3 regions of the Acinetobacter sp. NigerLNRRAM0016 genome follow, and region 2 is predicted to be linked to each of the others. Evidence: predicted binding sites of a transcription regulator. Region 2 holds the regulator's gene; each other region holds the start of a gene.

Region 1 (11,107 bases), on a different contig from region 2:
CTTCCCATTTATTCACTGGTATGAAGTCCTTGCGATTATTCCGCACTTGCGTTTCTTGCGGTTATTCCGTGCAGGTATTATTGTTTTTCGCCTGCATGAACTGGGCTATAACGTTATTCCGCAATCCATTCAACAACGTGCCAAATTTTACTATCGCGTGATTATGGAAGAATTGTCAGATCGAGTGGTGATTACCGTTCTGGATGGCGTCAAACATGAACTGAATACCAGTTCCACCCATAAAAAAATCATTCATGATTTGGTCGATCACCACCGCACCTTATTTGCCCAAGCCCTGGCTGAAGTATTACAAGAATCTCTGGCGGTTGAACTGAAAGAACAACAATCGGTCATTGCGCAAAATATTGGCGCCATCGTCAATAAATCGATTGAAGATACCCCTGAGCTGACGCAACTGTTACGTTTAATTCCAATTGTCGGCAGTCGGATTGAGCATCAGATTCAGAGCATCGGACAGCGTTTAGGAGAAAATATTACTTACGGTATTTTAGAACCCTTAATGGCAGGTAGCCCTGAACAACCGAACCATACCTATAAGTTAATTGCTGAAAAAGTCAGCGAATTAAACATCGATAATGAAACACTCGAACAACTGGTTGAGTCTGCAGTCTATGAAAGTTTGGATGCAATTCGTAAACAAGTGAAAGTAAAACAGTGGCTGGAAGACCTTGAAGAGCTCGATCAAGCTAAAGAATAAGCATTAAGATAAAAAAGTTACAAACTTGGCTAGAGAATTCATGGAATTTGTTCTAGGATTTGCTCTATTTACAACATCGCTTCGGCATAAAACCAATAGCTTCGAAGTCTCAAGGATAAAATATGGCTGATATTCGGATCACCGGTAGAATGGTTAACTTTAGTAGATTAACCTTCGACACAAATGACCATAATGCCATTCGTCAACAACTGACCCAATTACTTCAAGACAGCACCACTCATGGTGCTCTTGTGATTTTAGACAGTACTGTTGAACAGGAGCTAATTGCCCTGATTCAACTGCTGCTCGACTTAGATTTACAGCCAATGGCTGTGATTGACGGACTATTGGGTGATCAAGCACGTGCAATTCAATTCCCTGTGCTGCCAGCCGACAATAAGCCCTTACAACGCATTAAAGCCACGCAAGAACAAGTGATTGTTGAAACCGTGGCCGAACAACCGGAAAGCGATGAAAGTGAAACCAAAGCTGCGGCGCCAGCACGTCACATTGGTCACATCACCTCCTATCACGATGAAATCTTGCGTACAGGTCAATGCTTGGTCCAAGATCATGGCGATATTATTGTGAATGCAGGCATTAACAGTGGTTCGGAAGTAATCTCTTCAGGAAATATACATATTTATGGCAGTGCTCGTGGTAGAGTTATCGCAGGTGCTGGTGGAAACAGTGCTGCTCGCATTTTCTGTCATTCGCTAGAAGCCGAATTGGTTTCAATTGCGGGGACATATTGTGTTGCTGATGATATTCCACCCCATGTCGTAAAAAAGTCCGTACATATTTATTTAAATGAAAACCAAGAGCTTGAATTTAAAGCTCTGGAATTTTAATGTATAAATAAACACCAAAACCCCGCTAATTAAAGGGGGGATACCATAACAGGAGTGGATTCGGTGGCGAAAATTGTTGTCGTAACATCAGGCAAAGGTGGCGTAGGCAAAACTACGACCAGTGCATCTTTTGCAACAGGTTTAGCCCTACGTGGTCACAAAACTGTTGTTATCGATTTTGACGTAGGTTTACGTAACTTAGACCTTATTATGGGCTGCGAACGTCGTGTAGTTTATGATTTTGTGAATGTTTTAAATAACGAAGCACGATTACAACAAGCACTTATTCGTGATAAAGATATTGAAAACTTATACATTTTGCCAGCATCACAAACGCGCGACAAAGATGCGTTAACAGATGAAGGCGTTGCGCGTGTAATGGACGAATTAGCTCAGGAATTCGATTACATTATTTGTGACTCACCTGCGGGCATTGAACGTGGTGCAATCCTTGCGATGTACCATGCTGATGAAGCAATTATTGTCACCAACCCTGAGATTTCCTCAGTACGCGACTCTGACCGCATCATTGGTATGCTGGACAGCAAAACTAAAAAAGTAGAACAGAACGAAGGACGTATACGCAAGCATTTGTGTATTACGCGCTTCAACCCTGAACGTGCAGACAAGCAAGAAATGCTCACCATTGATGACATTTCGAAAGACATTTTACGTGTACCTACACTCGGTGTCGTGCCTGAATGTAAGAGCGTTTTACAAGCATCGAACGAAGGTAAGCCTGTGATTCTGTTCAATGAAGCAGAAGCTGGACAAGCTTATGATGACCTCGTGGCACGCTTCTTGGGTGAAGAACGTCCTTACCGTCACATTACAGTCAAACCTAAAGGCTGGTTAGCACGATTATTTGGAGCGTAAATATGGCAGGATTCTGGAGTAAACTATTCAGTAGTGACGATAAACCATCAAGCGCGCAAATGGCGAAAGACCGCTTGAAAGTCATCGTGGCTTCTGAACAGGGGTTAGGAAAACGTTTAAGCCAAGATAAAATTGACCAAATGAAAAAAGAGATCATGCAAGTGGTCAACCGATATGTTCGCGGTGTGGATGAACAACATATTCAAATGTCGGTTCGCTCAGAAGCAAATATTGAAATGCTTGAGATGAATATCAATTTGCCTGAAGAGCGATAATCTGAATTCTGATTAGTCAAGCAAATTGATTCAAGGCAAAATAGCGACAGCTATTTTGCCTTTTTAGTTTGAAAAGAATATACCAAGGAGTTTGCGATGGCATTATCTCAGCCAGCAACGTTTAATGAAGAATGGTCGGATGAGCGCGTTTTTGCCTATTTAAATCAGCTTCCTCCTGCAGGAGTTAATGCCGACTTTCATGTTCTTTACCACGCATTCAAACACATGCGCCCAATGGATTATCAACGCTTGTTAACTCAATTTGTTGCTGATGGTCGTGATGTAAATGCAACCAATCCGCAAGGTCAGCGTATTCATGATGTGATTGCTGAATACCCGCGCCAACGTGCTGAATTTCTCGAAGTATTGGCAAAATTTGCTTAAGCTTCAAAGCCTACCTCGTGTAGGCTTTTTTATTTCGACGCTAAAACAAAAATTGCATCAGCACAGGAAAACTCAATGCAAATAACAGGGTTTGCATGCTGATAATCGCGGCCATGAGTTGACTGTCACCATTAAAGAATCGGGTCAGAATATACGATGCCGAAGCCGTAGGTAAAGCAAAAAATACCACCAATACCTGAATATGCAATGCTTCTAGCCCCAAACCTTTCCCTATCGCATAAGTCAAAACAGGCACCAGCAGCAATCGCGACAGGCTATTCCACATCACTCGCCAGAAATCAGGTTTTAACTGGCTAAATTGCAGTGCAGCGCCAACCGAAATCAGCCCCAAGGGTAAACTGGTACTTGCCAGTAATTTCAATAATTGCGCAGCACCTGCATACAAGCTCAATCCCGACAAATTAAATAAAATTCCCGCCACACACGCCAGAATTAAGGGATTCTTGCCAATCGAGATCAAGGTCTGGCGAAACTGCCCCGTTGCACTCTGGCTAAACGACCACACCGAAAGCACATTCACCACAGGAATGGCCACTGCAATGATCATGGCAAATAAGTGCATCCCTGTTGCACCAAACATCAACCCCATTAAAGAAAGCCCGATATAGGTATTAAAGCGGATCTGGCTTTGTAGGTAGACACCAAAACGGCGTACGGGAATGCGCACATAGACCTTAAGAATCAGTAAAAACACACTAACCAGCAGGATGACCAGCAGCGAGCAGATGTAGAGACTCAGGATTGAACTCAGCTCTAACTTCACATCCGCCAAATTGCTAAACAACAACGCTGGGAATAAAATGTAATAGTTTAATTTCTCAGAATTTCCCCAAAATTCATCTTGTAAAAAGCGAGTTCGTTTAAAGATGTATCCCATCCCAATCAAACCGACCAATGGGAAGAGTGCCAAAATCATGTTCATTGTGATGTTCCAATTCCTGTACACAAGTCTGCTTTGACTCGCGTTGCAATCAGAATATAATCCTAATCTACACTCATAATAAAATGAGTATTTACTCATACCTCTAATGACTTTTAGCCAGCTTGAAATTTTCTTATTGGTCGCAAAGCACCAAAGTTTTAGCAATGCGGCAAAACAACTGGGAATTTCTCAGTCTGCCGTTTCACATGCCATTAAAAGTCTGGAGCATTTTTGGCGTGTGCAGTTGTTTAGTCGTGAACAGAACACTGTACTACTCACCGATATTGGACAGCAGCTGCGTATTCATGCTCAAGAAATTTTAAATACAGCACAAGTGATGCAACAGCAAGTCGCAGCAACGCATGGGCTACAGCAAGGCAGCTTGAGAATTGGTTCCTTTGGCGCATCCGCATCAATTCACCTTTTGCCTGAACTGCTACAGGCTTTTAGAACACAATATCCAAACATCGAGGTTTTTGTTGAAGAAGGCACCGATGATGAAGTCACGCAATGGATTTTAAATCAGCAGGTGGATGTCGGGTTTGCGGTCCTGCCCAATCATCAACTGGATACCTTCCCGCTGATTAAAGATATTTTTATTGCGCTGATTCCCAACTCATACCCAATTGCACAAATGAGTCAGGTGGATATTACCCAGCTCAAACACTATCCCTTTATTTTGACCAAAGCGGGCAGTCAAACGCATATTGAAAAACTGCTCAAACAATATGAAATTCAGCCCAAGATTCAGTATCAACTGTCGCAACTGTTAACCATTTTAAATATGGTCAATCAGCACGAAGGGATTTCTATTGTGGCGGATATGGCGATGACACCTGAATTACTGGCGCTACATCCCAACGTTGTGAAAAGACCCTTGCTTCCCAATACACAACGCGAGATTGGACTGGCAGTCCGCAATCAAAAACTGATGAGCCCCGCAACACGCGCCTTTATCGAGCTTGCACAGACCATGTTCTATGATTAGATCCAATAAAAAAGCCTGCTAGAAAGCAGGCTTTTTTGAGAAGCAACATTAAACCAGAATATCACGTTTGCCATTGGCACCCATGGAACTCACAATGCCATTTTCTTCCATCTGGTCAATGATACGAGCAGCACGGTTATAACCCAAACTAAACTTGCGCTGTAAAGACGAGGTAGAAGCTTTACGGGTTTCTAAAACAAAAGAAACACACTGGTCATACAAGGCATCTCGATCAGAACCTGCATCCCCCTCTTCGAAACCACGTGAAGTTGGCTCTTCATCATACGGGGTTAAAATTTCATCGATATAGTCTGGATCACCACGCTCGCGCCATGCATCACAAATCCGGTTAACTTCATCATCAGAAATAAAGGCACCATGCACACGTTCAGGCTCAATTTTACCAGGTCCTAAAAACAGCATATCACCATGCCCCAGCATATCCTCGGCGCCGCCAGCATCCAGAATGGTACGCGAGTCAATTTTACTGTTCACACGTAAAGCCACACGGGTTGGGATATTGGCTTTAATCAAACCGGTGATCACATCAACCGATGGACGCTGTGTCGCCAGGAGTAAATGAATCCCTGCTGCACGTGATTTTTGTGCCAAACGGGTAATCATTTCTTCCGCTTTTTTCCCGACCTGCATAATCATGTCTGCAAATTCGTCCGCGACAATCACAATTGAAGGTAAAGGAGTTAATCGCGGTGCGCGTTCACCTACTACGGAATCACTGGCTTTCCACGTTGGGTCAATTAAGTCTTCGCCATTCGCCAGTGCTTCTTCAACCTTGCGGTTATAGTCCGCAAGTTTACGAATTTTCAAGAAGGACATGAGCTTATAACGGCGTTCCATTTCATTGACACACCAGTTTAAAGCACTTACCGCATCTTTCATGTCGGTCACTACAGGCGTGAGCAAATGCGGAATATCGTTATAGTTCGCCAATTCCAGCTGCTTCGGATCAATTAAGATTAAGCGCAATTGATCTGGCGTATATTTCAGTAACATCGACAAAATCATCGAGTTCACTGCAACAGATTTACCCGAACCTGTTGTCCCCGCCACCAACATATGTGGTGCCTTGCCCAAGTCCGTGATCACGGGATTACCGGAAATATCCTTACCCATTGCCATAGACAGTAAGCCCGCTGGGTCACGATATGCAGGTGTTTCCAAGAGTTCAATCAAGCGCACCATTTCACGTGCACTATTGGGCACTTCAATCCCAATATACGGTTTGCCTGGTATGACTTCGACCACGCGCACTGACGCCATCGACATAGAACGCGCCAAATCTTTAGAGATATTGGTCACTTTAGAAGCTTTCACCCCTGGCGCTAGATCCAGCTCAAAACGTGTCACGACTGGACCCGGTTGAGCCTCCACCACTTTGGCTTTGACATTAAACTCTTGCAGCTTAATTTCGAGTAATTCAGACAGGCGCGCCAATTGCTCGGCCGTAAAATTGACCTTTTTATTCGGATCGACACGATCCAGCAATTCCAAACCCGGTAAGGTTGGTAAATCACGACGTTTTTGTGCCACCTGCATGGCACGTGACATCGGTCGTCCAGCGGCATCCGTCAATGGCGCATCAAAATCGAATTCATCTTCGTCTTGTGGTTTGCCAGCAGTTTCTTGCCACGCTTCGATAAATTCTTCTTTCGATAACTCAGCTTTGCTCTGTGCGGCAGTATTTGCAGCAATTGCTGGCGAAGCATGTTGAATCGGTGCTTGTACAAATGCAGAAGATTGCGCATAGGATGATGTCGTCGGCTGCGTTACTACAGCAGCAGCTTCAGCCTGTTGCTCTTCCGCATCAAAATCATCCAGAAAACGATCTAATTCATCATTCAATAAACGTGCTTTGACTGCACCTTCCGCAACGCCAGCGGTTGTTGCTGTCGCTACGGTTACACCCACAACTGCCGATTCAGCAATCGCGAGATCAGCCGCATATTCAACAGGTTGAATGACTTGCAGTTCAGGACGTTGAAATGGAGTATGGATATCAGTTGCCGTTTTGCCACTTGGTACGGCCGCGAGCAAATCATCAAAAATTTCGTCGTCGTCCCAATCGACACTACTTTTGGCTTTGTTGGCTGGAACGTCAAGCTGGACATCAGCAGGATGCTCTCGCTGAACCACCGAACCAAAGTCATGCTTGGGAATGACCGTTTCATCTTCGGCTGCTTTGAGTAATGCCTCAATATCTTGTTTGTGCTGATGATCATTATGGGTATTCAGCGCACGCCACACTTCACCTGTCGCAATTTTACGCTGACTGTCTTGTTCGAGTTGGTGTGCTTTGGCTAAAGTTTTCTCAAACTCTTCGTCATCATCTAAATCAATCGCCATATCTTGAGTCGTGGTTGACTCTTTCTGCACCATATCATCAAACAAACGTTCTGCTGCAGCGCCTGCAACGAAAGGTTGCTCTACAGGTATTTGCGGCTGAGTTTCAGCTGTGGATTCTACAGCTACAGAAGTCTTGCTCGGTGCAACGGCAACCACCTGTTTTTTCACCTGTGGTGTAGTACGGTCAAAATCCGACTCACTTTCAGGCACATTTTTATAGAATAAATCTTGTAAGTAAGCAGGTGTCGCTTGCAGTGTCTCCCAAGTCTTATTCCACTTCACGCCAAAAGCGAGGGTAAACAATACCAGCCAGAAGACGATCAAGAAAATTGCTGCACCATAGATGGTCAGAAGCTGACTTAAACTTTGCCCCAACTCATAACCAATAATGCCACCAGAGGCATTGGCTAAAGTGTCCGCAGGCACTTCCCAGAATAAAAACAATAAAGTTGCCGTTGCCAACAGGATAAAAAATTGGGCAGCATAACGAAATGGTCGGTTCAAAAAGCTACGTGGCCACCAGACCTGAATTGCTTCAATAAATAAAAAAATTGGAATGAGTAAGCTTGCCCAGCCTAAAAATCCAAACAATAAATCTGAAATCCATGCTCCTGCAACACCACTTGCATTTGACACCTGTTGAGTGTCACTCGAAATATGCATCCAACCTGGATCAAAAGGCGTATAAGTGACTGTTGCAAGGAACAGATAAATCCCAAATGAGACTAAAAATAATGTCATCATTAAGCGCTGTGCATAAGCACCCGACACCGCAGTCATACTCTGTCCTGTAGGCATTTTTTCATTCATGTTTTTCTGGAAAACAACCTGAATTTGTTTCTTAATAAAACCTGATATTATGCACCTGTTCAAGTAAAAAAGATGCAAGATTATGAGGGCTTGTTGTTAACTTTATTCTATATAGCTCAAATCGATTTGCATGATCAATATTACCCACATTGATCACACACAACTGTTATACACTTTCACGTATAATTTCATAAATTTTGAAAGAAAAAAAGGATGTCGCGAATGAGCGCTCGTCACTCACGATTAATTATTTTAGGTTCTGGCCCTGCTGGTTACAGCGCTGCGGTTTATGCTGCACGTGCTAATTTAAAACCAACTCTGATTGCAGGCTTACAATTGGGTGGTCAATTGACCACAACAACCGAAGTCGATAACTGGCCGGGTGACCCTGAAGGTTTAACAGGTCCAGCGTTGATGGAACGTATGCAAGCCCATGCAGAACGTTTTGGCACTGAAATCGTGTATGACCACATTAATGAAGTGGACCTGAGTGTTCGTCCATTTGTGCTTAAAGGTGATATGGAAGAGTTCACCTGTGATGCGCTAATCGTTTCAACAGGTGCGACTGCCCAGTATTTAGGTTTAGAATCTGAAGCTAAATTCATGGGGCAAGGCGTGAGTGCTTGTGCAACTTGTGATGGTTTCTTCTATAAAAACCAGAAAGTCATGGTCGTGGGTGGTGGTAACACTGCTGTGGAAGAAGCACTTTATCTGTCTAACATTGCTTCACATGTGACTTTGGTTCATCGCCGTGACAGCTTACGTTCTGAAAAAATCCTACAAGACCATTTATTTGAAAAAGAAAAAGAAGGCAAAATTAGCATTCTTTGGAACAATCAAGTCGATGAAGTGTTGGGTGACAACACGGGTGTGACTTCAGTACGTTTAAAATCAACGACTGATGAAAGCACACAAGATGTAGACGTTCAGGGCTTATTCATTGCCATTGGTCACAAACCAAATACGGGCATGTTCGAAGGTCAACTCAACTTGCGTGATGGCTATATTCAAGTACAAAGCGGTACTTCAGGTAATGCCACTGCAACTTCAGTTGCTGGTGTATTTGCAGCGGGTGACGTTGCAGACAGTATTTATCGTCAAGCCATTACTTCTGCAGGTTCAGGCTGTATGGCTGCACTCGATGCTGAAAAATATTTAGATGCACTAGGTTCATAATCTTTTACATCAAACAAGACCGCCCAATTTGGGCGGTTTTTTTATGTATGATAGAGCAAAGAATGACACTTTGAATGACATCATGCCACACACTTTAGCGCCTTCTGAATTTTTATTTCCTGATCCGATTGCCTCTGACCCAGAAGGACATGGACTGATTTGTATTGGTGCAGACCTCTCCCCTTCCACCTTGTATGAAGCCTATACCCACGGTCTCTTTCCATGGTTTTCAGCCGATGAACCAATTTGCTGGTGGTGCCCAGAGCCACGTTGCATTATTCGACCTGAACAGTATCATCCAAGCAAATCCCTACTGCGTAACATGAAGAAGCATGACTATAAAATTACCATCAATCATGCTTTTGAATCTGTGATTCGCTCTTGTGCCCTGCCGCGTAGCTATGCCGATGAAACGTGGATTTCAGAAGACATCATTCAAGGCTATTTGGGCATGTTTGCTGCGGGCTATGCCTATAGCGTGGAAGTCTGGGAGCAGGAGCAGCTTGTCGGCGGACTATATGGCGTCAGCATTGGCAAGGGCTGTTTTGGGGAATCCATGTTTAGCACTCGTAGCGACGTATCGAAAATGGCGTTTTACACCCTCATGCTGCTCGGTCAGGAGAATAAACTCGCATGGATTGATTGTCAGCTGGTCAATGAGCATTTGCTCAGTCTCGGTGCCTGTACGATTTCTCGACAAGAGTACTTAAATTCGTTACAAGATATTATAAAACAACCCCCTATCGATTGGAAAAAGTATCAAGAGGGTGTATTTTCAAGTAAAAGAATAGCGTTATCTGCGCAGTTAATCGAATGAGAACAATAGAGGGATCTTTATGAATTCTTATCACCCGAAGTCCCTGCTCAATGATTTGCAGTACTACATTACACCACCACATGAATGCAGTTACCTTGAAAAAAAATCAGCACGGATGGTTTTTCTAGATCCAGCACATCGGATTGATGTGGTGACTTTATCCGAACTTTCTCGGGTTGGATTCCGCCGTAGCGGTGACTTTGTCTATCGTCCCGAATGTCACCTGTGCCGACAGTGTCTGTCTTGCCGTGTGCCTGTACAAGACTTTCAGATGAACAGTCAGCAAAAGAAAGCATGGAAGCGCAATCAAGATTTGACCGTAAAAATTAGCCAGCCCAAAGATGCCAGTGATGTACATTATGCCTTGTATGAACGTTACATCCGTGAACGACATGCCGATGGCGATATGTTCCCCCCAAGTTATGATCAGTTTGAAAAATTCCTGATTCATAGCTGTAGTGAAAGCTTTTTCCTAGAACTTTGGAAAGACGAACAATTACTGTGTGTATCTACCTGTGACCAACTGGATGATGGTTTGTCTGCGGTATATACCTTTTTTGATCCCGATGAAAACCGCCGTTCTTTGGGAGCTTTTGCCATTATGAAACAAATTGAATATGCTCAACAGCAACAGCTGGACTATGTCTATTTGGGTTACTGGGTGCCACATTCCAATAAAATGAACTATAAATCGCAATACACCCCGTTAGAACTGTTACTGGATGGGCAATGGCGTCGCATTAATCGTTCCCTCAGTACCGAAGAAATCCAGCTGTTGGGAAACTCCTTAATGACCACACTCCCCTCAGGCTGGAACAACTCGATTATTAAATAAGCCCATATAAGATGGAGCGAATTGGCTCCACCCAAGGCTATTTAAACAATTGCGAAAAATCATCGGTACA
Region 2 (11,107 bases):
CGATACTGACTTATATAAATTCACCATGCTGCAAGTGGTGCTGCATAAGTTTCCGCAAACGCATAGTGTCTACCATTTCCGTTGTCGTAATTTGGATGAAACAGTGTATCCCTTGGTGGATATTCTGCAAGATTTGAATGAACAGTTAGATTATTTATGCCAGCTACGCTTTAAAGAAGACGAATTACAATATTTGCGCAGCTTACGTTTTATTAAAAGTGACTTTGTCGATTATCTGGAACTGTTCCAACTCAAGCGTCGTTTTATTCATGCAGGCATAGACAGCGAAGGCCGTTTGGATATTTGGGTTGAAGGACCCATGGTACAAGCGATGATGTTTGAGATTTTTGTACTTGCGATTGTGAACGAGCTGTATTTCCAGCGTATTCGTACGCCTGAAGTCTTGGAGGAAGGTCAGCGTCGCTTAACCGCCAAGATTGAATTTATTCAGCAATGTGAGCAACAGCAACGTCCTGAAGATCCGCCATTTTTAGTATCAGATTTTGGCACCCGCCGTCGTTATAGCTTGGCTTGGCAACGACAGGTGATTCAGGCCTTCCATCAAGCAGTACCGAATGTGTTCCGTGGCACCAGTAATGTGCTGTTGGCAAAAGAATTGGGAATTTCCCCGATTGGCACCATGGCCCATGAATTCTTGCAAGCTTTTCAGGCGCTAGATGTGCGTTTACGCGATTTCCAGAAAGCCGCCTTAGAAACTTGGGTGCAGGAATATCGAGGGGATTTGGGGATTGCTCTGACTGATGTGGTGGGGATGGATGCTTTCCTGCGTGATTTCGATTTGTATTTTGCCAAACTCTTTGATGGTTTAAGACACGACAGTGGTGATCCTTTTGTTTGGGGCGATAAAGCTTATGCACATTATCAAACTTTAAAAATTGACAGCCGAACCAAAATGCTCACCTTTAGTGATGGTTTGAATTTACACAAGGCGTGGGCTTTACACCAATATTTTAAAGACCGCTTTAAAGTCAGTTTCGGGATTGGCACCAATTTAACCAATGATATGGGGCAGACCCCGCTAAATATCGTGTTGAAACTAGTGGAATGTAATGGGCAATCCGTGGCGAAAATTTCGGACAGCCCAGGCAAGACCATGACCGATAACGATACTTTCTTGGCTTATTTGCGTCAGGTTTTTCAGATTACTGAATCTGCACATTAATCCATTTCTAATGCAGATTTTCTGCTGAGTTTTATAGGAAAATCGGCATTCTATCGATAAAGGCTTATGCTAACATCAAGCAGTTGCCAGAACAAAACGTGTAAAAATGATGACGCAATCTACGCCAAACTTGGGCTTATTAATCGAAGCGGAAGAGTTACTTCCGCTTTTGGGCAATGAAAAATTACGGATTGTGGATTTAAGTCGCAGTTCAGTCTATGAGCAGTTGCATATTCCACATGCCATCCCCCTCAAACCCGCACAACTGCTGCGTCAGGAAGAAAATGCCACGGGCTTGTTGCCTGATGCCGAAGCTTTGACTGCCTTAATTCAGTATTTGAATATTACGCCAGAGCATCATGTGGTGGTTTATGATGATGAAGGCGGGGCTTGGGCAGGGCGCCTGATCTGGAATTTACATTGTCTGGGTTTTTATAACACCTCACTGCTCAATGGCGGGATTCACGCATGGCTGGCACAAGGCTTGCCGACCACCTCTGAGCAGGCGCAATTTGCCCCTGTCGCTCCTTTGGTTCAGGTCAATTTGGCTGCGCAAGATCAAGTCCGTATTCAATATGCAGAGCTGTTGCCCTTAGTCGAGCAACAAGCAATTCAGCTGTGGGATTGCCGAACTGAAGATGAATATACAGGTTTAAGATTGGCTGCTCGACGCGGCGGTCACATTCCAAATGCACGCCATTTTGAATGGAGTACTGCACTTAACCGTGAAAATCATTTAAAATTGCATGCTTTAGAACGCACACAACAACGCTTAGAACAACAAGGTTTCAATTTACAGGAACCTGTCGTGGTGTACTGTCAGTCACACCATCGTTCAGGTTTGGCTTATATTTTGGGTCGTGTATTGGGTTGGAATATTCGAGCTTATGATGGTGCGTGGAGTGAATGGGGCAATCGCCTCGATAGTCCAATCGTTACTGGAGAGTTACCGTCTTGAGCCTCACCTCACGTTTAACTAAACAATTTTTTATTCAAGCACAACGTGTTGTGCCGCAACATCAGCTCTCTCGTGTGGTGGGTAAGATTGCGGCCAGTGAAAACCAGCTGATTAAAAATACGGTCATTTCTGCATTTAAAGCGCAATATGGCATTGATATGTCCATTGCAGAGCAAAAAAATGCCTTGAAATACAAGTCATTCAATGAATTCTTTACCCGTGCTTTGCAAGATGGTGTGCGTGAAATTGACACCAATGCCAGCAGCATTGTGTCACCTGCGGATGGTGCGATTTCGCAATTGGGTCACATCGAATCGGGTGAAGTCTTTCAAGCCAAAGGGCAAAGCTTCTCGGTTGAAAAACTGATTGCAGACCCGCAGTTGGCAGAACCATTCAAACATGGTGAATTTGCGACGGTGTATTTATCTCCGCGTGACTATCACCGTGTACACATGCCCTTTGCAGGCACGTTGACGGAAACGCTGTATGTACCTGGTGAGCTGTTCTCTGTGAACCAGACTACGGCTGAAAATATTCCAGGTTTGTTCGCACGTAACGAGCGTATGGTGTGCTTGTTCGATACTGAATTGGGTCGTATGGCGGTGGTTTTGGTCGGTGCGATGATTGTGGCGGGCATTGAAACTGTGGCGACAGGCAAAGTAAAGCCGACAGGGCGTTTAGAACTGAATCAGCACAATTTGTTCCTTGAAAAAGGCGCAGAACTGGGACGTTTCTATTTGGGTTCAACCGCAATTGTTTTATTTGAACAAAACAAAATGCAGTGGGATGAACAGTTTAAAGCCAATTCAACTGTGGTGATGGGGCAGGCGCTCGGTCATACCGTGTAAGAAGATGCTTGAGGTGGCTGTGCGAGATAGCCATCTCAACATAAACTTTGAATAAGATTTAAAAATATAATGATTTAGCTCATGTGATAAAGACGTTCTTTCGGGAACACCACTTTAAAGATCGAGCCTTGATTTTCTTTTGATTCAATTTCTAAATGCGCGTTGTGCTGCATCAATACGTGTTTCACAATCGCCAGTCCCAATCCAGTTCCACCTGTTTGACGGCTCCGTGCGCTATCCACCCGATAAAAACGTTCGGTTAAACGTGGCAAATGTTTCGGATCAATGCCGATTCCAGTATCTTCAACCGTGAAATAGCCATGTTCGCCATCATCATGCCAACCCATGGTAATGGTGCCGCCTTTAGGGGTGTATTTAATGGCATTGGTAATCAGGTTACTGAACGCACTCGCCAACTCGGTATCTGAACCAATCAGGTCGCAATGACTGTCAATATCCAGATTCAGGGTATGACCATAATCGACATTGTAGGCTTGAGCATCATCAAATAACTGATTCATCAGGCTTGGCATTTCAATAATCTGGTTTTTGGCAATCTGTTTGTTGTTCTCCAGACGCGATAGCAGCAACAGATCATTTACCAAAGCATTCATGCGTTTGGTTTGCGCCTGCATTTGCTCGAAAGCTCGTTTCCAGCGTGGATTTAAATCTTCTTGGTCGGTAAAGGTTTCAATATAGCCACTCAGTACCGTCAAAGGCGTGCGTAATTCATGCGAAATATTATCCACAAAGTCTTTACGCATTTGCTCCAAGTTGTGCATGCGGGTCACGTCATAGGCCACCAGCAGACGGCTTTCACCACCGAAGCGGGTCATTTTGATTTGCACATAGTGGTCTTCAAATACAGAGGACTTCATTTTGATGCCGTCAGGAATTTGATCACTTTGTTTGAAGTAATCAATAAAACTCGGTTGGCGCAAAATGGTCATGATGTTGCGACCAAGATCCAGTGCCTGAATGCCCAGTAGTTTTTCTGCCGCAGGGTTCCACCATTCAATCTGGTGCGATTCATCAATCAGCACCACGGCTTCTGCCAGTGCCACCAAGGAAGACTGGGCACGATCAATCAATCCGACCATTTCGGCCTGAACAATCCGTTCTTGGCGCTGTGCACGATAGACGTTAAACAGCAAAGCCCCCCATATCCCATTTAAATTGGGCGGAACATCATAGGGACGATTGGAAATCCATTCATTGACCAAATACAAAGAACGTAATTGGAAAATAAAAAAAATCGAGAAACCAGCAAAAATGCAGATCCAGAAATACCCAATGCCAAAACCGACTAAGCTTGCAATCAGTAAGAGAAAAGCCAGTAAGCGTAAATCTTGTTTGGCAAAAGTCCACAAACTGCTATAGCGGAATTTTTGATGTTCACGGGCCAGTTCGGGGACGGGGTATGGTTCATACATAAAATTAAAATTAACCTAAAGCAACATCTGCACGAGTAGAGAAGCGGTAACCTGTACCACGTACGGTTTGCACAAAACGGTCTGCACCATAAGGTTCTAAAACTTTGCGCAGGCGGCGAATATGCACGTCAATAGTACGGTCTTCGATATACACATTACCACCCCAAACTTGATCGAGCAGCTGGGCACGGGTATAAGCACGTTCTGGATGGGTCATGAAGAACGCCAACAAACGGTATTCTGTTGGACCCATATCTAAAATATTGTTGCCAAAACTTACGCGTTGGCTCACAGGATCAAGCAGTAAACCATTGGCATCAATGGTTTTTTCACCACTCAGCGCATTGGCGCGACGCAGTACGGCTTTAATTCGAGAAACCAATTCGCGGGTGGAAAAAGGTTTGGTCATGTAATCGTCTGCACCTGCATCGAGACCTTGGACTTTATGGTCTTCTTCTCCGCGGGCTGTCAGCATAATCACTGGAATTTCTGATAGGTTTTCATCGCGTTTCAAGCGACGACATAGATCGACACCACTGACGCCGCCTGGCATCATCCAGTCGAGCAAAATCAAAGCAGGGCGCTGATCCACAATCATTTGATGCGCTTGTTTTGCATCTTCTGCCTGTAAGCATTGAAAGCCTGCCATATCCAAAGAGGTGTGAATCATCTCTCGAATCGGAAGTTCGTCATCGACGATTAGTATGTAGTCATCTTTCACAACGCAATATCCTATTGGTGATAACGGTAGGCCGTTTCTTATTTATGACAGGCTTATTACAAAGATTAATTATGACAGTATCATTGCAGAATAGGGCAGAATGCCGATTTTCGCAAAGTTTTGTGACAATTTTTAGTCGAAAACATGAACAATTTTAGACAGTCTAACTCTGGTTCATCTAACCAATTTCAAATTTTTGTAAAAATTAAATGGCTGTAATTTAATTTTTTTTATCCGAAAATGATGCCAATAATGTCACAAAGACCACTCTGCAAGAGGCCAATACATCTTCCATAGACTGTTTAAATCCACTCATGACCCAACGAATTGCAATCTGTGTGACATAACCATTTAAGCCTGTAGAAACCCATGAAATTTCACGTTCCGAATGCGGAATATTCGGCATCATCAACATGACAAAGGCATGAATCATGCGGTCAAAGCGCAGCATGGTTTCTCGAATGGTGGCTTGGTTATGCAGTTCTTGTACCAGCATGGCATCAATATAAATAATCCGTGCCATGCGTGGGTTATCTTTCAACGTGGTTAATAAAGCCGTTAAACCTGCATCGACCATTTTTTCATGACTGCTGGAGGCTTGCATAATCGCCTGCATTACATTCTGCTGCAGTTCATCAATCAGTTTCAGGAAGATGGTTTGAAACAGTTGATCGCTTTTTTTAAAGGATTCATAGAAATAGCGTTCTGTCAGCTTGGCTTCATTACAGATATCTTTGACGGTCACCGAAAAGAATCCATGGGTGCCGTAGACCTCGATGCCCGCTTCAATTAATTTTTCTCGACGTGCCTGTTTACGCTCAGCTAAAGACAGTCCTTTAAACTGGCGTTCTTTACTTTTGGTGGGGTTGTTATTGTGTTCCGCAGTGTTGCTATTGGAATAAGTCATAAGGGCAAAACGTAGCAAAGACTGGCTTTAGTTTAACAACTATTGTGGTAAAAACCTAAATTTTAGCCATGCTTGAAGTGGAGATGAGATTCGTCAGGCAATTATTGACAATGCATATTGTCAAATTTATATTAAAAGCGTCAACGGCATAGTGCAAAAAATAGCAGTGCTGGTATTGTGTCAAAGCCTATGCAACCCATAAGGATAGAGAATGAAAACATTTAACAATAAAGTAGCGGCCGTTACTGGTGCGGGTTCAGGAATTGGTCAACAACTGGCATTGCTGTTAGCCAAACAAGGTTGCCATCTTTCTTTAAGCGATATTAACGAACAAGGCTTGGCCAAAACCGTAGAACTCCTCAAAGACAGTAAGGTGCGTGTCACCACCCAAAAGCTAGATGTATCGGACCGCGAAGCCATGCGTGCGTGGGCAGAAGAAACCGTTAAAGATCATGGTTCGGTGAATATGATTTTTAACAATGCAGGGGTGGCATTGGGCTCGACCGTTGAAGGGGCGAGTTATGACGAACTGGAATGGATTGTCGGGATTAATTTCTGGGGCGTGGTGTATGGCAGCAAAGAATTCTTGCCACTGATCAAGCAAACAGGTGATGGGCATATCATCAATATTTCCAGCTTGTTTGGCTTAACGGCTCAACCGACACAATCGGCTTACAATGCCACAAAATTTGCGGTGCGCGGTTTTACCGAATCGTTGCGCCAAGAACTGGATATTGAAAACTGTGGCGTGAGTGCGCTGTGTGTCCACCCAGGCGGTATTCGCACCAATATTGCCAATGATGCGCGTATGAATGACAGCTTACGCAGCTTGGGCATGAATCCTGAAAAATCAGCACGAACTTTCAACAAGTTATTGCGTATTCCACCAGAAGAGGCAGCACGTGAAATTCTGAATGCAGTGCAAAAAGACAAGCGTCGAGTGTTGATTGGTAATGATGCGAAATCTTTGGATCTGATTCAGCGTATTTTGCCGACGGGCTATCAGAAAGTGACGGCAATGGCGTCGTCATTGAGCAAGCGTTTTAAATAATTCAAGAAACGTGCTGAGTTAGGTTCAGCACGTTTTTTCCTATCCATCATCCATTAAATTAAGGTCTTGACGGTTTTCTTTTTCCAGATCAATTGATAATACAGCCCTTGCATGATGCACAGGCTAACAAAAGCCAAAGCATAACCATACCAAATGCCTTTTAAGCCAAACCACTGACTAAACAGATAGGCACACGGCACTTCAATCAGCACAATCGCTGCAATGTTAATCAGCATGGGAATGTTGACGGTACCACTGGCACGCATAATCGACGCAAAAATTGCGCTGGCACCAAAAAATAAAATGGACCACAACACAATAAACAGCAGTTGTTGCCCTAGTGTCACCACTTCGGGGTCGGTAATAAATAGCGCCATTAAATATTTGGAGAACAGATACGCCAAAATCACCAAGATACCCGTGATGATGATATTCATGCGCAAGGCTGTGCGGGTGACTTTGGTGAGTAAATCGGCTTTGCCTGCACCAATCGCTTGAGCCGCAAAAATCGAGGCGGCAATTGAAATGGAAAGGGCTGGAAACTGAATGTAGTTCAGCACCTGATTGACCGCGCCATAGGCTGCGGTTGCTTCCGAGCCATAACGGTTCACCAGCCCGATGATCACTAAGCCTGCCACCGATGTGGTGACCATCTGAATGCCTGTCGGAATGCCCAAACTCAGAATGATGCGACTCAGTTCAGGTTGATGTCGGATATGTCTGAATAATTCGGCATCAGGGCGCAACGGGTGATGTTTTTTATTGAGATAGACCATTAAAAACAGCAGTACTGCAGCATAGCCAATGATGCTGGCAATGGCAGGCGCGATGATGCCCAATTTTGGAAAACCAAAATATCCTGCAATTAAAATCGGGGTGATGACAAAACCGATAATACTGGTCATGCCAAGGGCAATCAGTGGAGTAATACTGTCGCCCACACCGCGTAAAATCGAGGTATAAATAATATATACAAACAGTAGTGGGCTACCCGCCATCATCCACTGGACATAGGGTAAAGACAGATGCATGATTTCAGGGTCAATCCCCAGCAACAATAAAATCTGTTTGGCAAAAAGCACGCCCAAAAAGGCAATCACACTGCCGCCAATCAGGGTCATAAACAGGGTGGAACCGACTACACTGCGAACTTTTTCCAGATTTTGTGCGCCCCATGCCTGTCCAATCAGCACGGTTGAACCTGCCGATAAACCGATGATAAAAGCCAAGAGACAAAACAGGATGGGGAAATAGACTGCGACCGCAGCAACCGCTTGAACCCCAAGCATTTGCCCGACAAAAACCGTATTAATGGTGCCTGATAGGTTTTGTAAAATATTGGTGGCAATCAGCGGCAATAGAAACCAAAGAAATGCTTTCCAGAACTTGTCAGAATTGATCAAGGGACCATGAGGGACGGCAGCCATATTCGCGATGTATCATCCATAATTTTTTATTGTGCTCTTTGCAACATAACACAAGCCACAGGAAAAAAAGCAGGAGATCTGTTGAATTTTCACTGTTTCCAAGCACGAGAAAAATTGCCTAGCAGCGGTTCAGAATCTCGATGGCCTGTTCCAAGGTCTGTTCCGTTTTGGCAAAGCAAAAACGAATCAGGCGTAAATCTTCAGGAGGGTGCTGATAAAACACGGAAATTGGAATGGCGACAATGCCATGCTGTTCTGCAAGGAAGTGGCACATGTCCACATCGTTCAGATCGGGACGGATGGCGCGATAATCCAGATTCTGGAAATAGGTGCCCTGTGATGGAGTCAATTGGAAGCGAGAAGCGGCAAGACCAGCGGTGAACAGATCCCGCTTACGCTGATAAAAATCAGCGAGTTGCTGTACATGTTCAGGATGCTGTTGCATGTATTCGGCTAAGGCCACTTGTACAGGGGTGACCCCGCAGAAATTGGCAAATTGATAGACCTGACGGAAAACCCGCATTAATTCAGGGGCTGCCACACAATAGCCCGTTTTCCAGCCTGTGACATGGAAGGTTTTACCAAAAGAACCCACCACGAAACTGCGTTCACGCAGTTCTGGAAAGGACAAGGCCGAATAATGCGGTTGCCCGTCGTAAACCAAGTGTTCATAGACTTCATCCGACAGCACCACAATATTCCGCGCCTGAATCAATTGAATCAGTTGCTGCCAATCTTGCTTCGACCAAATGGCACCTGTTGGATTATGTGGAGTATTGACAATGATCATGCGGGTTTTGTCATTGATGGCTTCCGCGACTGTATTCCAGTCCACCTGAAAATCTGGCGTAGTTAATGGAATACGAATGGCTTGGGCACCGACCAAGGCGATGCTTGGCGCATAGCTGTCATAGCTCGGGTCGAACACAATCACTTCATCGCCCGCATGCAGGATGGCTTGAATGGCACTAAACAGGGCAATGGTGGCACCCGGGGTGATGGTGATTTCGTGGGTTGGATCAATCAGCAGTTCATCACGCTGAAGAAATTGCGCAGCCACTTGCTGGCGTAAGCTAAGTAAGCCATCACCCGCAGCATATTGATTAGAACCATGTAAGGTCGCATGGCTTAAGGCTTCCAGCAAGGCTTGTGGCGGCGCAAAGTCGGGAAAGCCCTGCGAAAGATTAAGGGCATTTAGGCGCTGTGCCATGGCGGTCATTTGGCTAAAAATCGTGACCCCTTGTGCAGGGAGTTTAGAGTGTATTTTGAGCATGACCGCTAACCTTGTCGGAGAAGAAACTGATTTAATTTAGCATGTTGCAAGGTAGGTACAAGTAGCATTCACGCGATTTCTACAGCTACCTTGCAGAATAAATTAAAGCAGATAATCCACCACAGCACGGATGATGCCGAGGGCGAGACCAATAAATGCGCCCACCACAACCCCATTGACGCGAATCATGTGCAAGTCGCCACCAACTTCATTTTCGATTTTGCCAATCATCTCGCGCGAGTCCCATTCATGAATGCGCTCGCTAATAAACCGAATCACTTTCTCGCTGTATTGATCACTCAGATTCACCGCCAGACCACTCATGCGGTCATTCAATAACTGGCGTACCGCCTGATTGGCGATGATGTTCTCACCGACCTGTTGAATCGCCACGCGCAGATTGGCCGCGATGCCCGAATCGGATTGCATCAGATCGGCTTTAATGGCATCACATAAAATCACCACCGCACCGCGAATAAAATTCAGTACTTGCGGGCTATCCAGCAGGGCATCTTTGCTGCGATTCAGGCGTTGGCTGGCGCTACTGTTGCGATCCTGTAACTGGTACATCAGTTCTTGGGCGGTTTCCTCAATCTGTTGTCGCCAAGGGTGTTCTGGGTTTGCCAGCATTGACTCTACCCGTTCAATCAGGGAATCGATGGTACGCTGTTGCACATCAATGCCAATCCAGCTGGCCCCTTTCGCCAGTTTGGAAACGCCCAGTTCTTTAAACAGTTTTTGCGTCAGTTCACGGGTTTGCTCAGGGTGCGTGATCATCCAGTCATGCACCACATCCAGACCGCGTTGCAGCACATCCTGATGGAAGTCATTTTCAATCACGGCACGCAGCATTTCGCTGGCCAGCATATTCACATCGGTATTGCGGACCCATTGCACACTGTTATTTTGAATAAAGCGACCAATCTGCTCCTGCCCGACAAAGTCAAAGATTTTAGGAACCGTTTGCTGAATCACTTGGGTGACTTGGGTGTTGTTGTGTGGATTCGCCAACCATTGACCGACCGCCAGACTCAAGTCGATATTTTTCAGACTGCGTTCCACCACTTGCGGCGAGAGAAAATTCTCCTGCACAAAACGCCCCATCGATTCGGCAATACGTGCTTTGTTGCGCGGAATAATTTCGGTGTGGTCACGTAAAAACTTAGGGATGGGCATCTTGCCAAAGGGATTGCGGAACAAGACGGTAATCGCATACCAGTCCGCCAAGCCCCCGACCACGCCAGCTTCGGCAGATAGCATCAAGATATGAATTAACCATACATATTCGGGCAAAAACTTGGCAGCC
Region 3 (11,107 bases), on a different contig from region 2:
ATTACCCCTGTATCAAGCAGTAAGTATTGACCTTTAATGCCTTGCAATTTACCGCGAATAGTGGGGGTCTTATCTAAATTGTGTGACTTAATTTTTTCCGGATAATGCTCTACAGGATAAATAAACTCACGTGGTAGTTCATCTTCCAGTAACTCAACCGTTTCATTGAATTCTAGGTTTTGACTAAACTCATCTCGAATGGTTTGAATTTTTGGTGCAAACTCTTCAATCAACTGTTCACGTACTTCGAGTAAATCTAAGGGTTCAGCTTCACCTTTTAGAAGTTTGCGCCAGTCGGTTTTATCCGCTACTTGCGTGCCAAACATGATTTCTAGTTGCCCTGAAAGGCGTCGAGAACCTACTTTCATAATCGGCAGGGCTTGGGTTGCACCTTGGTCTAACCAGCGAGTCGGCATTTGACCTAGGCGAGTAATACCGACTTTTAAAGCGCTGGAATTGGCTAAGTAAACAATATGGGGTTGAAAGCAAACCTCATGTGCGAAACTATCTTCACGGCAAGTTCCGAGATGATAATGACAAGTTTCAGGTTTCATAATGCACATGTCGCAAGAAGCTTTGGTTTTAAAACATTTAAAACAATGCCCTTGTGAATAAGACTTAGGGGTTTTACTACCGCAAGATACACAGTAGATGTTACCTGTCCATTCTAACTCGATTTCTTGACCTAGACTGAATGGGAGCTCAATTTCTGCGCGATCTAGGATAAATTTGTATTCAACATTTGCCTTGCGAGTCTGTTGATCAGTTACACTAAGGTCCTTGAGACCTGCATGCATTTTATGACAAATGCCTTGTAGTTCCATGAAAAGCTCACTCAAATAATAAGGATGCAGTTATGGCTGAACAGAATGTCATCACTTCTATGCTAGACGATTTATCTCAGGAACAGCCTATTCAAACTGCATTGTGTATTGGTCAAAATTTAGAACAATATGACCAGAATCAATCAATTCGTTGGACTTATTTTAACGTAACTGAGTTTTTAAGTCTGCCTTTTACGCAGCGATATGATTTGGGCTTTGTATTATTGGATAATCCTGAAATGCATAGCCTATCTGATGTAGTGAAATCACAGTTCTTGGTCAAGTTGCGTGATCTAATGGCCAAAAAGCTGGTCGTGGTGACAGGTGAGCAGGATGAAAAGCTGATGCGTGCACTGGGTTTCACTCAGCTAATTGAAAAAACAGAGCAGTGTGGCGGTTTGGCGATCTGGCAATTTAATATTTTGAACTATAAGCATGTACCAGATTGGTTTAATTCTAAATATTGGGCGAATCCTGAAAACTGGAACAAATTCCGCTGGTAATTATTTGATAGCCCAATGGCTTCTTTTGAGTGCCTTGTAGAATTCAATTTTCATAAGGCACTTATTTGTTTTGCATATGAGCATTTTCATCTTTTATAATAAAGCGCTCATTTTTGACATTTGTCTCTTATCTTCCTGATATTATGCCTTTACATCCTGATTCTTCCTCGTTTCAGCCTTTTTCTATTTTTCTAGAATTCTTGCCAACCAAACATGTTCAACCTGTGCCATCTCAGATAGCGGGTTATCCTGTCATGATGACCTTAGCAGATCGTGTACGAACTGATAACGATCCTGAACCATTAGTGATAGCGCAGAATTATGCAGCCGAAATTCCTAAAATTTTGCATTTTTCGGGCAAAGGTCGGGATATCAAAGATTTCGACTGCTTTATTCAAGCGGCTCAAAATCAGGGATATTCAAATGTTTTGTTGCTGACAGGGGATAAGTTAAAGCAGCATCAGAATGGTCAAGGTAATACACCACGGACACGCTATTTAGAATCAGTCAATGCTGTAATGCAGTCGAAAAAGCTGGCACCAGAAATAAAAGTGGGTGTGGCACTTAATCCTTTTAAATATGCTCATTCTGAGCTTGCTGCTCAATACTATAAATTAGACAAGAAAGTTCATGCAGGGGCAGATTATGTCATTACCCAGCTTGGATTTGATTTGGAGGCTTTAAAGCAGGCTAAACAGTATTTAGATGAACATCATATTGGTGTTGATCTGTATGCTTGTGTGATGCCCTTAACCTTGTCACGTGCAGAATTTATGGATAAACATAAAGTTGCGGGCATTGTTTTAACACCACACATACTTCAACTCCTTAAGCAAGAACAAGAGTCAAATCTTGTAGTTGCAGAGCAAAATGTTTATGCACGTTGCGCCCTACAGATTTTAATTTGCCGTCATTGGGGGTATGCAGGTGTGCATTTGTCTGCTTGTCATAAGGTTGAGGAACAAAGAAAACTAGAAGGTGCTTTAGAACGATTTAAAAATCTTAGTCTGGAACAGTGTTTACATGAATGGAAGATATTAAATCGCTTAATATCTGGGTATGAGCTAAAGCCTAAGGTCGAAGTATTTAAAAAATCAGTGTCCTCTGAACAAGTATTAAAGTTTAAAACCATGCAGTTGATGCATGATTCAATGTTTGATTCCAGGATTGCACGCAATGTTGGACGTAAATTTTTTAATGCTAAGCTTTGGTCGGGGCATTTTGCGAATCAATTGCTGATTAAGTCTGAATACTTCTCTAAACATGGGGTAGTCGGCTGTGAGAGCTGTGGTCAGTGTCGCCTTGCAGATACATTATATATTTGCCCAGAAACGTGTCCAAAAGGTTTAGCAAATGGTCCTTGTGGTGGTACCACGTTGGATCGGTGTGAATTTGGTGATCGGGAATGTATTCATTCAGTCAAAGCGCGTTTAGCAGAGCAGACGAATCTAACTGATATTTTAAAAGATCGCTTGATTGATACCGTACCGATAGAATCGCGTGGTACAAGCTCTTGGGTGAATTGGTCTAAGCCTAAATGAAAAAACACGCCGAAGCGTGTTTTTTAAACAAGGTTGGATTAGAAGTTAAATTCCATACCAGCACCAATTACGGTACGTTTGTCATCTTCTTTCCAATCACGTTTCTGTTGTGCTACTACACCGTAAACGCGAGTTTGTTTGTTAATGTTGTAGTCTAAGCCAATACCATATTGATCAATTGTGAGATCTTCCATTGCATCAGCTGTTGTAACTGCTGATTGATATTGTGCTTTTAAAGCAACTTTGGTGTTTGGAATCGCATAAGTCGTAGCGACTACCCAAGATTCTTCTTCTGCTGAAGCCGCGTATTTGTTCAAACCATCTGCTTCAAGTTGTGCAGCAGAAGGCGAGTCTGATAATTCAGCATGTTGCCATAAACCGCCAAGTACAAAGCCATTTAGACCGATTTTGCTGAAATCATAAGAGCCTGTTACTCGGTAAGCATCAGATTCAACATTGCTTAAGCTAAGTGCATTATAGTCACCTGGTACAGCAAAGTTACCTGCAACAGCTAACGCTAAACCGATATTTTTGTTGTCGTAGTTAAGTGATGTAGAAATACCATCGCCAATGCCATCACGTTTTTCAGTGGTGTAGCCAGTTTCACCGTTTTCACCAAATAACGCCATTGCATTGAAGCTAAAGCCACCTAAAAGCTTAGGATCTGATTCAAAACCAATCGCATTTTTTAAACGCTCTTCACCATGCATGGTTTTTGTAATATCAAGGTAGTTGTGATCGTTAAAGATATCTTGATATTTACCCGCAGAAGTTTTGAAGTAAGAGTCAAATTGACCTGCTTTTAAGGTACCAACACCAGCAGCTTTAATACCTAAATAGCGGTTACGCATACCAAGGTCAGTACCATCACCATCAGCGTTAACTTGCCATTCAGCTAAGTAAATCGCAGAAATCTTGTCAGTTAAGCTTTCTTCACCTTTAATACCAATACGTGATGAATTTGAGTTTAATTCTGTTGCATCATTTCCAGCAAAGTCAGTATTGTCAATATTGTCAATAGAAACATTGAGTTTACCGTACAGTGTTGGCGCTGCTTGCGCTGCGTTTAAGCTTAAAGTTGTCACTGCTGCAGCAAGTAGCAATTTTTTCATTGAGATTTCTCCAAAACACGATTTTTATGGCAAGTGCCTACAAACTCTTATTTTTAGCTCGCTTCTGTACAATTCGTTACATAGCTCACCAACTTGCTATGCAGTATCTGCAAACTATATGACAGCAAGGTGAAAGCTAAATGACAGTTTGATGACGATACGTGTTTGGATAACTATCGGATTTATGGCATTTTACTTTTATGCAGTAAAAAAATGGAGCCTTATGGCTCCATTTTAATGTTCGAATCAATACATTATGCTTCTAAAGCTGCTTTAATCTTTTCGGCTTGCGCTTTAATCTTTTCTTGATCACCCATTTGTGCAGCATGTTTTCCAAGTTGATGCACATTGGTAGGAATAAGATGGAAGTGGACATGTGGAACGGTTTGTCCCGCTGGAGCGCCACTAAGTTGCATTAAAATAATGCCATCTACACCTAGGGCTTTTTCCATTGCACGTGCCACTTTTTGTGTCACTTGAATAGTATAAGCAGCTGCTTCAGCAGGAAGATCTAGCAGGTTGATCGCGGGTGTTTTTGGAATGACTAAGGTGTGACCATCTGCTTGTGGCATGATATCCATAAATGCAAGAACTTGATCATCTTCATAGACCTTAATTGCTGGAAGTTCACCGCGCAAAATTCTTGCAAAAATATTTTGATCGTCGTAAGCCATCATTATTCCTTTAAATGGTCTCCTTAAAATAAGGAGACTGAGTGATTATTTACAGTTCAGCTCTTTTTGACGCGCTTTGATTTCATCAAGGCGTTGTTGTTCTTTGTCAGAAAACTTTGGCTTGGTTGTATAGCAGTTGTCATTACCAAACTTTGCTTTTGCTTCAGGGTCTTTGAAACAGAAACCTTTAGATGCATAAATGACATCATGATCGTTTTTCAGTTTTTGGCACTCTTGTTCTGGTGTTGCAGCGAACGTATTGGCACCAATAAAAGTTGATAGACCTGCAAGACAAGCAATAAGCAACTTACTCATAAGAGTTTCCTCATGGTTTGTAACAGTATGTTTTAAACACCTTATTACAATATTGGGTTTAATTTGTCATCTTCAATGGCAATTTATTACTCTAGGGTAATTTTACTCCAAGACTCATATAGTTTAACGGCAGTAGAAAAATCACTTTCGGCTGGCGAAAGATCACTTGCGGCTTGAATGAGACTTTGGGTCAGGGCAATGACTGGCGCAGAAAGTTTGGCATCCCGAACTAAATCTAATGCGATACCAGTATCTTTCGCCAATAAAGGTAACGCAAAGGTCAGTGGAAAGCTACGATTTAATACGCGTTGAGGTAAAACTGTTTCAGTGACGCCACTTTTACCACTCGAGGCATTGATACAATCCAATGCTTCGCCAAGATTGACGCCATGTGCTTTTAGAGTAGTAAATCCTTCCGCAACTGAGCATAGGTTCACAGCAAGCAGCATATTGTTTACCGCTTTAACGGCAAATCCCGCACCAGAATCACCTACATGTTTAATCAGCTTGCCAACCGCCTGTAAGGCTGGTAACGCTTTTTCAAATGCTTCAGTTTGCCCGCCAACCATCACGGTTAAAGTTGCATTTTCTGCACCGATGGTTTGCCCGCTCACTGGCGCATCTAAAAATGACACCTGTTGCGTACCTAATACTTCAGCTAAATTCTTTGCAGATTCAGGTACACCACTGGTACAGTCAATCCAAATACTACCAGCCTTTAGTTCTAGACCTGAAATTAATGCTTCAACGTCTTGACTTGTGGGTAGGCAAGAGAAAATCACATCGGCTTGTACGGCATCCTGTAAAGCTACTGCGAGGGTGCCGTATTCAGTTGCATGTTGTTCTGCTTTAGCGAAATTTCGATTCCACACAAAAACGGTTTCAAAATGCTTAGGGAGATGAGCCGCCATACGATAGCCCATCGCGCCTAAGCCAATAAATGCAACTGAATGAATCATGGTCTTTCCTTTATATCTTTGTCGATCTTTGTTCTAGCCATGAGGTTAATTCGGGCCAAAATTGTTCAGCACTGGCTTTGCTTGACATTAAACCCAAATGTCCTCCAGGGATAAGAGTAAACGTGACATCTTGGCTGTTTGTCAATTCAGTTAATGGTTTTATTGCATCTGCTGTAACCAGCTGATCGCTTTGACCTGCGCCAATCAACAGCGATGAGGTGATTGAATTTAAATTGATTTGCTTATCTTCGAGTTGAATAACACCATGTTTTAGTTCATTTTTAAGCCAAACCCTAAAAATCATGTCTTGGTTGATGCCACCAGGATAATCAATCATATTATTTAGAAAGTGGCCAATGGTCGCATTTTCTCGAACAGTTTCTAGGTCACCCAAATTACTGAATAAAGTTTTATAGCTTGCATACCATCCTTTAGGGTCGAGTATTTTGAAGCCAATCGAATTTAAGCGTCCTGGTGTATGGGTATATCTTTTAGGTATTTGCTTGGAGAATAAGAGTTGATTCAAAGTTTGATGATGTTGAATGAATTGATACATGCCTTGATTCAGCTTACCAATGATTCCAGAGGCATAGCTGTCGATGGGGCTGCCTAAAACAATTAAGTTTTTTACAAAATTAGGTTGTTGCAAGGCACTATAAAGTAAGACAAATATACCTGCCATGCTCCAACCATGCAGTGAAATTTGCTCGGAACCCGCATGTTGACGTATTTTTTGTATGCAGTCTGGCAAGGCATAGTCAATAATGGTTAAAAAAATGAATATGATGGTCGCGAAAGCGAAAATGTTTCCATTCCACTAAATACACATCAAAACCCTGATTTTGAAAATGGTGAACTAATGATCGGTAAGGAAATAAGTCATAGATTGCCATATTAATCGCAAATGGGGCGACTAGAACGAGAGGTTCAAGAAAGTGTCTCACAGACGCTGGATAATAACGGACTTTGGCATAATCGTTGTATGCCACAATTTCATAAGGCGTACTTTCAGAAAGAATAAGCGAATGTTGCTTAAAGAACCGGGTGGATAAGTTGTTAAGCTGAACTTTGTGACGACTGATCTTGTGTTTTAGTTTTGTTGTTATGGGCATTTTATTGACCTACCAAAAGATTTGCTCGAAGTCTAAACGATAATTTTATATTTTACCTTGACCTGAAATGCCGTAGGCGCTCAAAATGTTGGCAATTATTCACAAAGGCAGTTCTGAGAACTGAATCGTAGAAATGAGCCAATACGACGACATCGAATATCAATTAGACACTTTAGCGATTCGTACCGGACACACACGAACTTTTGAAGGTGAGCATAGTGAGCCAATTTTCTTAACATCTTCTTTCGTTTGTGAAAATGCAGCAGATGCAGCAGCTAAATTTTCAGGACAAATTGAAGGAAATACTTACTCACGTTATACCAATCCAACTGTACAAGCATTTGAAAAACGTTTAGCCGTATTAGATGGTGCTGAACGTGCAGTTGCGACCAGTTCAGGTATGGCAGCAGTGCATGCTGTAACTTTGGCTTACTTAAAAGCGGGCGATCATGTGGTGTGTTCACGCGCTGTATTTGGTTCGATCATTTCGCTGTTTGAGAAATATGTCATCAAATTTGGTGTCGATGTTACGTTTGTAGACTTGGAAGATTTAGACGCTTGGAAAGCGGCGATTCGTCCAAATACGCGTCTTTTATTTATTGAAACACCGTCGAACCCATTGGCTCAAGTGGGTGATATGCAAGCGATTGCTGATATTGCGCATGCACATGACGCTTTATTCGCTGTTGATAATACTTTCTGTACCCCAATCTTACAGCAGCCAATTAAGTTTGGTGCTGACCTGATTATCTATTCTTCAACGAAATATATTGATGGTCAAGGTCGTGCTTTAGGTGGTGCGGTTGTAGGTAAAGATAATTTGGTTGAAGAAATTAACGGTGTTATTCGTACACTCGGTAATTCGATGAGCCCATTTAATGCGTGGATCTTCTTAAAGGGTTTAGAGACGTTAAGTTTACGTATGAAAGCACATTGTGCCAGTGCGCAAAAATTAGCAGAATGGCTCGATGCGCATCCTAAAGTTGAAAAAGTCTATTACGCGGGTTTGCCAAACCACGAAGGACATGCGTTGGCGAAGAAACAGCAATCTGGTTTTGGTGGCGTGGTTTCTTTTGTGGTGCAAGGTGAGCGTGCAGGAGCTTGGACGGTCATTGACAACACGCGCTTCTTATCAATTACCAGTAATTTGGGGGATGTGAAGTCAACGATTACCCATCCTGCGACGACATCACATGGCAGAATGTCAGCTGAAGCAAAACAGGCAGCGGGGATTAGCGAAGGTTTAATTCGCGTTTCTGTTGGTTTAGAAGATATTGATGATATTATTCGTGATATCGCACGTGGTTTAGACTTAATCTAATTTTTAATTTTATGTTCGGAGATTTTAATGAACATTAATATGCTGATGCAGCAAGCACAACGCATGCAAAAAGATATGGAAGCGAATCTTAAAAAAGCCAAAGAAGAGCTTGCTCAAACTGAAGTTCACGCAGAAGCGGGTGGCGGCTTAGTTAAAGTTACCATGACTTGCCGTAATGTGGTAAAGCGTATCGAGATTAATCCTGAATTGTTACAAGATGATCCAGACATGATTGAAGACTTAATTGCTGCTGCAATGAATGATGCTGCACGTCAAGCGGAAGTCATTTCTGAAGAGCGATTGAAAGGTGCAAGTTCAGGTATGGGCTTGCCACCAGGCCTAGCTAGCATGTTCTAATCCCTTGTGGTGTCTTACCTCCCTTATTAGGGAGGTATTTTTATTGAGAAAATTAAGTGTTTAGTGATCGATTTGAACAGTTGGTTCAAGCTTTAAGAATTTTACCGAGTGTGGGTCCGAAATCTGCACAGCGTATGGCACTGCATCTGATTATGAAAAATCGGGAAGGTGCGGTGGGTTTGGCACACGCCTTGAATGAAGCAACCAATCATATTCACGAATGTTGTGTCTGCCATTCGTTAACTGAAGATGAAGTTTGCGATATTTGTCTTTCTACAGAGCGTGATGACCAGCTTTTATGTGTGGTTGAGTCACCAGCTGATGTGATGGCGATTGAGCAGAGTGGCAGTTTTCGTGGTAAATATCATGTGCTCGGTGGGCATCTGTCACCACTTGATGGGATTGGACCTGATGAAATCGGAATTCCACATTTGGTGCAACGCTTAACGGATGGGAAGATTAATGAAGTTATTCTGGCGACCAATGCAACTGTAGAAGGACAAGCTACCGCACATTATCTGGTCGAAGCATGTAAACACTTGCCCGTACATATGACCAGAATTGCTCAAGGTGTACCACAAGGCGGTGAGTTGGAATATGTTGATAGTCATACACTGAGTCAGGCTGTACATAACCGTATGCGCATGAAATAAGTTTCGGCTTGTTTCATGTAGATTTAGTCACGATAGAATGGGTCTTTTTTAATTTTTATTTTAACGATTGGTATATTTTTAAAAAATCCATAATATAAAAAATGTATAAATAAACAGACAAATAGAGCTTATATACTAAAAACTAAGTAATTCTTTAGTCTAAATTGAAAATTTTTATAGCTAATTGTTATATATCAGGTAAGATAGCTTTTTAGAGAATCTATTCCTAGACTCGGCAGTATGTTTCAGTTTATTCAGCATCAGACAGATTTAGAAAACTTTTTGTCCATCATGGACCAAAACTCCATTTATGGACTTGATACAGAGTTTATTAAAGTGGATACCTTATGGCCTAAACTAGGGGTATTCCAAATAAATGTTGCTGATCAGGTGTATTTGCTGGATGGCACTACTCTAGATTTAACGCTGTTCTGGAAAAAGATTTTTGCTGCTCAACTGAATGTCTTCCATGCTTGCGGGGAAGATATCGATCTGATTTATCATTATGCTCAAGATAAGTCACTGAATAATGTATTTGATACGCAAATCGGGATGTCATTTTTAGGACATGGTTTGCAGGTCAGTTATCAAAATGCGCTAAAAAACATGTTGAATGTGGATATTGATAAAGATCAGACACGTTCAGACTGGTTAGCGCGCCCACTGTCTCCTGAACAATTGAATTATGCAGCCAATGATGTACTGTACATTATGGCGTTGGCAGAAAAAGTCAGATCCGAGCTAAATCAAAAGCAGTTATTGGATTTTGCACAGGAAGACTGCCGCAATCTGACTTATGAAATTGGTCAAGAAACACCTTTGGCGATGCTATATCAAGATATTGGCAATTACCGTCATTCTCGTCGTCAGTTAATGCAGATTCAGCAATTGGCCGTTTGGCGTGAACAAATGGTGAAAGCACTGAATCAGCCGCGCAGCTTTATTCTTAGAAACTCGTCCATCATTGATTTGGTTGAGAAAAATCCTAAAAACCATTTTCAGTTGAGCAGTATCAAGGATATTCGTCAGAATGTACTGCGTGAGCATGGCAAAACCATTTTGGATTTATTGAAATTTATACCTGCTCAGGAAGAGTGGCCATTACGCTTAGCACGTCCAATTCGTCATTCATCCAAAGAAATTGGTCAAAAAGTTGATACTGTCATTCAAAGCGTAGTCAGTGAAACGACAGTACCCAAAGAAGTCTTGCTGCGTAAAAAATGGCTCAATGCGCTGTATCAACATATTGTGTCAGGCACTGATGAGCAGGATTTGCCGAATTATTTACTGGGCTGGCGCTATGAGCTTTTGACCAAGCCTCTTATTCGAGTCCTGCACGAAGATCAGCAATACTTGTCGACACAAATGCAAGTTGCGCAATAGTCGGAGCTATTTGTCTAAAGAATTGACACTTAGACAAATTGACGACTGCTGCGTTAATAATCACTACTGAATCAGATTATTTTTTGTTGTATGCTTGACGCTGTATTTTCTAAGTGAAGTAATGTTCTAAGCATGCATTGTTCTATCTATAAATCGAGCAAAAAAGATGAGATGTATCTCTATGTTGCTCGTCCTGCTGAAAATGATGCAGAAGCATCAAATCCATTAGAAGTTGTTCCAGAAGTATTACGTAATGCTTTTGGTCGTGCAACTTTTGTTATGCACATTGAGTTAACTGAAACGCGTAAGTTGGCGCGCGCCAATGTGTTGCATGTAATGGATTCGATTGAAAC

What was found. The regulator PhoB, encoded in region 2, activates phosphate uptake and scavenging genes when phosphate is short. The targets are predictions, from matches to a motif close to TGTCATNAANCTGTCATAA.
Region 1: the regulator PhoB is predicted to act here: its motif matches at 8,290-8,308, upstream of ACWQ4X_RS11000 (DNA translocase FtsK).
Region 3: the regulator PhoB is predicted to act here: its motif matches at 4,119-4,137, upstream of ACWQ4X_RS14010 (porin).

What each region holds. Positions count from the first base shown of each region.
Region 1 is NZ_JBSYVT010000015.1:49,565-60,671, reverse strand. It holds gene ACWQ4X_RS11035 (preprotein translocase subunit SecA) at 1-718, shown strand, start outside; gene minC (septum site-determining protein MinC) at 841-1,569, shown strand; gene minD (septum site-determining protein MinD) at 1,633-2,445, shown strand; gene minE (cell division topological specificity factor MinE) at 2,448-2,720, shown strand; gene ACWQ4X_RS11015 (PA4642 family protein) at 2,817-3,104, shown strand; gene ACWQ4X_RS11010 (AEC family transporter) at 3,145-4,047, opposite strand; gene ACWQ4X_RS11005 (LysR family transcriptional regulator) at 4,154-5,035, shown strand; gene ACWQ4X_RS11000 (DNA translocase FtsK) at 5,084-8,179, opposite strand; gene trxB (thioredoxin-disulfide reductase) at 8,432-9,385, shown strand; gene aat (leucyl/phenylalanyl-tRNA--protein transferase) at 9,468-10,202, shown strand; gene ACWQ4X_RS10985 (arginyltransferase) at 10,222-11,037, shown strand; gene rimI (ribosomal protein S18-alanine N-acetyltransferase) at 11,075-11,107, opposite strand, start outside.
Region 2 is NZ_JBSYVT010000018.1:15,355-26,461, reverse strand. It holds gene pncB (nicotinate phosphoribosyltransferase) at 1-1,183, shown strand, start outside; gene ACWQ4X_RS12115 (sulfurtransferase) at 1,293-2,141, shown strand; gene asd (archaetidylserine decarboxylase) at 2,138-2,989, shown strand; gene phoR (phosphate regulon sensor histidine kinase PhoR) at 3,064-4,422, opposite strand; gene phoB (phosphate regulon transcriptional regulator PhoB) at 4,433-5,143, opposite strand; gene ACWQ4X_RS12095 (TetR/AcrR family transcriptional regulator) at 5,364-6,050, opposite strand; gene ACWQ4X_RS12090 (SDR family NAD(P)-dependent oxidoreductase) at 6,262-7,101, shown strand; gene ACWQ4X_RS12085 (MATE family efflux transporter) at 7,155-8,528, opposite strand; gene ACWQ4X_RS12080 (methionine aminotransferase) at 8,647-9,801, opposite strand; gene ACWQ4X_RS12075 (DUF445 domain-containing protein) at 9,904-11,107, opposite strand, start outside.
Region 3 is NZ_JBSYVT010000024.1:13,205-24,311, reverse strand. It holds gene ACWQ4X_RS14025 (DUF2797 domain-containing protein) at 1-824, opposite strand, end outside; gene ACWQ4X_RS14020 (DUF6231 family protein) at 857-1,327, shown strand; gene ACWQ4X_RS14015 (methylenetetrahydrofolate reductase C-terminal domain-containing protein) at 1,471-2,868, shown strand; gene ACWQ4X_RS14010 (porin) at 2,907-3,980, opposite strand; gene ACWQ4X_RS14005 (HIT family protein) at 4,235-4,654, opposite strand; gene ACWQ4X_RS14000 (YARHG domain-containing protein) at 4,700-4,969, opposite strand; gene ACWQ4X_RS13995 (NAD(P)-dependent oxidoreductase) at 5,056-5,928, opposite strand; partial or broken gene ACWQ4X_RS13990 (alpha/beta fold hydrolase) at 5,939-7,040, opposite strand; gene ACWQ4X_RS13985 (O-succinylhomoserine sulfhydrylase) at 7,174-8,361, shown strand; gene ACWQ4X_RS13980 (YbaB/EbfC family nucleoid-associated protein) at 8,389-8,718, shown strand; gene recR (recombination mediator RecR) at 8,775-9,371, shown strand; gene ACWQ4X_RS13970 (ribonuclease D) at 9,612-10,754, shown strand; gene ACWQ4X_RS13965 (YcgL domain-containing protein) at 10,887-11,107, shown strand, end outside.